DNA from 3 places in the Streptomyces sp. NPDC091387 genome. Region 3 is predicted to be linked to each of the others. Evidence: riboswitches for the same ligand, from Rfam matches in the RefSeq annotation. Region 3 holds a riboswitch; each other region holds the start of a gene.
The links. Region 3 has a riboswitch for cyclic di-AMP ahead of ACIQM0_RS18020 (peptidoglycan DD-metalloendopeptidase family protein). Riboswitches for the same ligand answer to the same signal wherever they lie in the genome.

Region 1 (2,251 bases), on a different contig from region 3:
CCCGTTCCCCCGCCTCCGCTATTCCGTGCCGTGTACAGCTACGGCAGCGGACCGGCAGCCCTGACGTCGGGGGGGAGCGTCAGGACTGCCGGGGTTCAGTCCGCTCAGACCGTCAGGCCACGGGCGCGCAGCCAGCTCATCGGGTCGATCCCGCTGCCGTCCGGGGTGTGGACCTCGAGGTGGAGGTGCGGGCCGGTCACGTTGCCGGTCGCGCCGACGCGCCCGATGGTGTCCCCGGTGGTGACCTTCTGGCCGACGCCGACACCGATCGAGGACTGGTGGCAGAACCACAGCTCCGTACCGTCGTCGAGCTCCAGGACCGTGCGGTAGCCGTAAGCACCGGACCAGCCTGCCGACTTGACGGTGCCGGTGTGGATGGCCTTGATCGGGGTACCTGTCGGAGCGGCGAAGTCGAGGCCCGTGTGGTAGCCGGAGGACCACATCGAACCGGCCTCGCCGAAGGTCGAGGTGATCGTGTACGAGGAGGTGGGGATGGCGTAGCCGGCGGCGAGCTTGGCGAGCCGAGCTGCCTCCGCCTTCTTCTTGGCCTCCGCCTCCGCCTTCTTCTTCGCGGCGGCGACCTTGGCCTCCGCGGCGTCCTGCTGCTTCTTCGCCTCGGTGGCCGCCTTCTCCGCGGCGTCCTTCTCCTGGGCCGCCTTGGCCTCCGCGTCGGCGGAGTCCTGCTGCTGCTCGGCCTGCTGGAGGATGCGGGCGCGGAGCGCCTCGCCGGCGTCCGTCGTGCCCTGCTCGGCCTCTGTGGTGGTGATGCCGGCCGTCGTCAGCGGGGCGGAGGCGGTCTCGGCCCCGGCCTTCTCCGCCTCGGAGCCGCTGGAGAACAGTGCGCCGACGCCCGGCAGGGACTTGGCCTCGGGGAGCTTGTCCGAGATGGCGTCGGGAAGGGAGATGGAGACCGGCGGCTTGCTCTGTGCGGAGGCCATGCCGCCCGCGCCGACGGCCGCGATGACACCGACGCCGAGAACGGTGGAGCTACGGGCGAGACCGTTGCGCTGCTTGGCGACGCGGTGCTTGCCGCGTACGGGGCGGACGGACTCCTCCGTGGGGTTCCATTCCTCCCACGCCTTGCCGGACTCGGCCTCTTCGGCAGGGAAGACGTTGCCGAACTCGCTGCCCCGATCGGTTCCGTAAGCGGTTCCGTAGTCGGTCCCGTAAACGGTTCCGTGGTGGGTGCCGTAGACGGCACCGGGCCCGGTTCCGAAGTCGTTTCCGAGTTCGGGTGCGAACCGGGAGGGGGCTTCGGGGGCAGGCTTGTTGGACGCCACTGGGGCGCACTCCTTTCCTTCCTTCTCGCCTACCGGGTTAGCTGACGGGTTCGGAGCAGGAAGGTCTCCTACGGGTCCCTCCGTCTCTCGACGAGACAGAGATGCCCGATTCACCCCATGTAGGTGGTTCCCCGGTTCCCTTGCGGAATTCGGCGCTCGCGCACGGTGCCGCCTCTGACGGCGGCTGGGACAACCGCGCTGCGTTATCGAACGTTAATAGACACACGGGTCCGATTCCAAGCCGTTCCAACTGATCATTCCCGTCTTTGGCCTGGACTTTACGGGACACAACCGGGTGGAATCGGACGAGTTGATCGCCCCTCAATCGTTATCTGTTTTCTGACGTTGCGTCAAATGTTATGCGGAGGGGTTCCTTACGGTTACGCACGGTGGCATCGGCCGCGCCTCCTCCCCCACTTCCCCGCGCACTCTCCCCCGTCCTCCCCTCCGCCTTCACCCGGCACCGCCCCCCAGACCCACGATCTTCACGGTCGTGCGCCGCTCCGGCTGACCCTCGGTGGGGCGCACGACCGCGAGCAGCGCCATGTCGTCGGTCGTCACCCCACCGGTGTGCAGCCGTACGTCATCGGTCAGCGCCGACAGCAGTTCCTCGGGACCCGGGAAGATCCGCCCGCGCAGCCGCTCCGCGGGGTCGTAGAAGACCCCGGCGGCGTCCCGGGCCTCGGAGAGGCCGTCCGTGTACAGGAGGAGCGTCGCCCCGGCGGGCAGCTCCCACTCGTCGGAGCGGTCCGGCCACACGCCCAGGTCCATCCCCAGGGGCAGCGCGGGCAGCGTGGGCCGCAGCACCTCCAGCGCCCCGTCCGAGTGCAGCAGCAGCGGTTCGGGGTGGCCGCGGTTGACGATCCGCACCCGGGTCGCCCCCGGCGGGATCTCGGCCAGGACGGCGGTGATGAACCCCTCGACCGCGTCGAGGCCGCCCCTTCTGCTCGATTCCCGCGCCAGCGCACGCT
Region 2 (2,251 bases), on a different contig from region 3:
TTGTTCTCGGTGGCGTCCAGGTCGAACATGGCCTGGTCGATCAGCCGCTGCTCGGTCGCGTCGTAGCCGACGAGCTCCGGGCCGATCTGCTCGATCACGGCGAGGACCGCCTTCTCGACGCCCTTCCCGTGGTAGCGGTTGGGGTCACCGTCGCGAAGCTCAATGGCCTCGAACGCACCGGTGGAGGCTCCGGACGGAACAGCAGCACGACCGGTGCTGCCGTCGTCGAGGCCAACCTCGACCTCGACCGTGGGGTTGCCCCGGGAGTCGAGGATTTCCCGGGCTACGACGACGTCGATGGACGGCACGAGGCATCTCCTTCTGGGATATGACGCTGGTTGTGCAGGGTCACTTTGGCCTTGCGACAAGAGCCTAACCGGCGCGGCCGTCTCAGTCGGCCGCGCGCCCGTCCCCTGGGACGAAAAAGGACCCAAGAGCGGTCACAGCAGGGCAAACGGCCAGAAATTTACTGGCAAGTAACTACAACAGTTGAACAATCAACACGGGAAAGCGGTGAGCCCCGGCCCGGCCGCACGGGGGGAGGTGCGGCCGGGCCGGGGCGGTCAGCGAGGAGAGTGCTGAACTACTTCACCAGGTGGAGCTGCTGGCCCGGGAAGATCATGTCGGCGTCCGTGACGATGTCCTTGTTCAGCTTGAACAGCTGCTCCCAGCCGCCCTTGACGTTGTGGTCGGCCGCGATCTGGCTCAGCGAGTCGCCGGTGACGACCTTGTACTCGCCGTCGCCCTTCTTGACCTTCTCACCGGTCGGGGTGGTGACGGTCTTCTTCTGCTCCGCCTCGGGGGCGGTCGAGCGGTCCGAGCGGTTGGTGGCGGGGGCCTCGGTGCGCTCGGCCTTCTTCGGCTCGGCCTGCTGGGCCGGAGCCGACTCCTGCTTCGGAGCGGTCTCGGTCTTGGAGGCAGTGTCGACGCCCGGGTCGACACCGTCGTTGCTCAGGTTGCCGGCACCGGCGCAGGCCCAGGCACCCGGTCCCTGCATGGCGAGGAGCTTCTCGGCCACGGCGATCTGCTGGGACTTGCTGGCCAGGTCGGCGCGGGCCGCGTACTGCGTACCGCCGGCGGCGGCCCAGCTGGACTGCGAGAACTGCAGACCGCCGTAGTAGCCGTTGCCGGTGTTGATGGACCAGTTGCCGCCGGACTCGCACTGGGCGACCGCGTCCCACGTGGAGACGGAGGCCGCGGAGGCGCCGGTGGCACCCATCAGCGGCACGGCGATGGCGGCACCGGTCACACCGGCGAGCGTGGCGATACGGACGGCCCTGGACGGACGGCGGTGCTTGTTGCCCTTGCTGTTAAGCAGCATCGAGACTTCTCCTCACCGACGCCTACGAGGTGAGCTGTCGGGTTCGGGCCAAGTGAGTTGCCCGGTCGCACGTCCTAGCGCACGACTTAACCCCAAGCCGGTCCTGATGCGTCTCGCGACGATCCAGCCCGGCACTTACCTGGGTCCCCCGCTCCTGCCTACGGCGCTTTACGCGTCTGTTCCCTTCGACCGACGGCAGGATTCGGCGTGACGATCGACGGGGCCCGCGGTGCGAGCGGTTCTGACCGTAAACACACGCCACCCCCACATTCAAAGAAGGACATACCGGATAAACAGCCCTTACTTGCATCTGAAAAACATATATTTGCGCAGGTCGGAAGGGATGCGGAGGGAGCTCCCGGACAAGACGCGCCAGTTCACACGAAGAGACCCATGTCTCACTTAGTCAAAAGTGGGACATAGGCCTCTTAAGTACCCCAGATTTGAGGCGTTTTCAGCTGTTGATCAGACCGCTCGCGCGGCCGCCCTCATCCGGCCTTCACGCCGAGATCGAGGCTCTGGCCAGGCAGGATGAGGTCCGGATCGGAACCGACCGCCGCCTTGTTGGCCTCGTACAGCTCGGTCCAGCCGCCGGGCAGCTCCTGTGCGTCAGCGATCGCCCAGAGGTTGTCGCCCGGCCGGACGGTGTACGTACCGTCAGCAGCCGGTGCGCCCTTGCCCCGTGCGTCGGCCTCGCCGCGCGAGGCGTGCCGCCCCGCGTCCCGGTCACCGGTCCCCTCCGGGGCCGGCGCGCCGCGGTGCCTGCCGCCCGTCTCCCCGTCCCAGGAGGACCCGTCCGGGGCGTCCGAGGGGTCGCTCGCACGAGAGGAGCCGGATGCCGAGGGCGTGGCGGACGGGGAGGCCGGGGCGTCCGGCGTACGGTCCTTGTCGGCGGTGTCGGCGGTGGCGTCGTCCGACGGGGTCTTCGTC
Region 3 (2,251 bases):
CTGCGTCACGCAGTGCCGTTCCGGGATCCGGGAGCTGGTCCGCGAGGATGACCGCGAATCTGTCCGCCCAGCCGACGAAAGTCCCGTCGGGGCCGAGATCGCCGACTCCCTCGGTGAAGCTGTCGCCAATCGCCGCGTACGACTCGATGGCGCCCTGCCGATTGATGACGCTCTGTCGGATGTTTCTCGAATCGTTTGCCACAAGGGCATATCCTGCACCGTCGAATGTGACCTACGCGACCGTAATATGGGGTTGACGGGTGGTGAGATAGACCACCTGGTCAGGTTTTGGTAAAGAGGGAATAAGCAGAGGGACGGTGCGCCGCCGCGCACCGTCCCTCTCTGTATTGCTCGGGCCCGGCTCACCGGACCGGTGCTGCCTGGATCAGACGTTGATCCCGTGCGACGCCAGGTAGGCGATCGGGTCGACGTCCGAGCCGTACGCCGGACCCGTGCGGATCTCGAAGTGCAGGTGCGGGCCGGTCGCGTTGCCGGTGGAGCCCGAGAGGCCGACCTGCTGGCCCGCGGTCACGGTCTGGCCCGCGGAGACGGAGAGCGAGGACATGTGGCCGTACTGCGAGTAGTGGCCGTCGGCGTGCTTGATGACGACCTCGTTGCCGTACGCGCCGCCCCAGCCGGCGGTGACGACGGTGCCCGAGGTGATCGCCTTCACGCTGGTGCCGGTGGACACGGGGAAGTCGATGCCGGTGTGGCTGCCGCTGGACCAGCTGGCGCCGGAGGCGCGGTAGGCGGTCGTGTGGTTGCCGGGAACCGGGTGGACGTAACCGGAGCCGGTGCTCTGCTCGGCCGGGGCCGAGGTCTCGGTGGACGCCTGGACGTCGGAGGAGGAGGACGAGGAGTTGGAGGCCGTGGTGGCCTTCGACTCGGTCTTGGCCGGAGCCTCGGAGGGGACCTTCGACGGGGTGGTGGTACCCGCGGAGGTGTGCGAGCCGGTGGTGGAGGCGTGGCCCCACGCCTTGCCACCGAGCGTCAGCTTCATGCCCGGGAAGATCAGGCTCGGGTCGTCGCCGACGACCTTGCGGTTGTCCTGGTACAGCTTCTCCCAGCCGCCCTTGAGCTTGTGCTCGGCAGCGATCTTCGACAGGTAGTCGCCGGAGACCACGGAGTACGTCTTGGTGCCGGCCTGCTTCTCCGCGACCGGCTTGGCCGGGGCGGTGTGCGTGGCGGCGGACGAGTTCGCGGTGGCGGGAGCGGCCTGCTCCGCGGCGTTGGCACCGGTGGCGCCGAGCAGCGGAAGCGCGATGACGGCTCCGCCGGCGCTCGCGACGACGACGCCACGGGCAATGGTGCTGGACTTCGGACGGCGGTGCTTACCCGGTATGGGCATGAAGAATTTCCTCTCCGGCGCCTACGAGGTGAGCTGTCGGGTTCGGGCTGGAGATGCCCGGTCGCGCCTGGCGCGACTTCACCCCGAGCCGGCCGGATCACTCCGGTCGGCGGCTTACCTGGTTCCCCCGCTCCTGCCACACGGTGAGTGGGTGCGAATTCCGGACGGCGGCAGGATTAGGCGTTCCATCCGGATTGAGAGCGAACGTAAGCGAGTGGGGACGGCGGAAACAAGCCACAGGTTCCACACCGGATTCCATTCCGGAAAATCGGTGCGGAATTCCGGTCACACTCCGTGGATTACGGATCTTGGCTTTCCGCGCGGCGCACGGATTACCCATCCCGAGTGCCGCCACACACCGTCACGGATATGATCCCGCTCACGAGAGGGCGACCATCTCCCGTTCAAGCGGGGCATGTTCGACTAAAAGCCCTAATACGGACATGTTGTGCCCGTCGTCCGCGTCGGAGCCGCGGACCGGGACCCGCACAGGGGTCGGCACAGGAGTCCGCGGGAGGTCCGCGCGGGGCCGTCACCGAGACGATTACCCGAGTATCCGATGTCGTATCGTCACGTGAGTGGACCCGTCGGCGACACGCGTCGGCGGCAGAGCCTCCAGGAGTGACCGTGACGCAGCAGCTGCCGCAGACCCCGTCGACGGAACCCGAGCTGGCAGGGGTCCGTAATTTCCGTGACGTGGGCGGGCTGCCCACATCGGACGGCCGCCGGGTGCGGTACGGGCGGCTCTTCCGCAGCGGTCACCTGGCGGGCGCCACCGCCGAGGACGCAGCGTTCCTCGGCGGTCTCGGCCTCCACACCGTCTTCGACTTCCGCAATGCAGCCGACCTCAAGCTGGACGGACCGGACGTCGAGCTGCCCGGCGTGCGCAATGTGAACATCCCC

Region 1: linked by a shared signal. The riboswitch ahead of ACIQM0_RS36195 (M23 family metallopeptidase) and the one ahead of ACIQM0_RS18020 (peptidoglycan DD-metalloendopeptidase family protein) in region 3 are both predicted to bind cyclic di-AMP.
Region 2: linked by a shared signal. The riboswitch ahead of ACIQM0_RS25040 (transglycosylase family protein) and the one ahead of ACIQM0_RS18020 (peptidoglycan DD-metalloendopeptidase family protein) in region 3 are both predicted to bind cyclic di-AMP.

The regions. Positions count from the first base shown of each region.
Region 1 covers NZ_JBIVTZ010000027.1:62,087-64,337, reverse strand. Annotated here, with positions in the region: gene ACIQM0_RS36195 (M23 family metallopeptidase) at 105-1,280, opposite strand; cyclic di-AMP (ydaO/yuaA leader) riboswitch at 1,292-1,445, opposite strand; gene ACIQM0_RS36190 (PP2C family protein-serine/threonine phosphatase) at 1,734-2,251, opposite strand, start outside.
Region 2 covers NZ_JBIVTZ010000012.1:97,769-100,019, forward strand. Annotated here, with positions in the region: gene eno (phosphopyruvate hydratase) at 1-308, opposite strand, end outside; gene ACIQM0_RS25040 (transglycosylase family protein) at 584-1,321, opposite strand; cyclic di-AMP (ydaO/yuaA leader) riboswitch at 1,326-1,497, opposite strand; gene ACIQM0_RS25045 (transglycosylase family protein) at 1,810-2,251, opposite strand, start outside.
Region 3 covers NZ_JBIVTZ010000008.1:131,235-133,485, reverse strand. Annotated here, with positions in the region: gene ACIQM0_RS18025 (SGNH/GDSL hydrolase family protein) at 1-202, opposite strand, end outside; gene ACIQM0_RS18020 (peptidoglycan DD-metalloendopeptidase family protein) at 386-1,348, opposite strand; cyclic di-AMP (ydaO/yuaA leader) riboswitch at 1,352-1,541, opposite strand; gene ACIQM0_RS18015 (tyrosine-protein phosphatase) at 1,976-2,251, shown strand, end outside.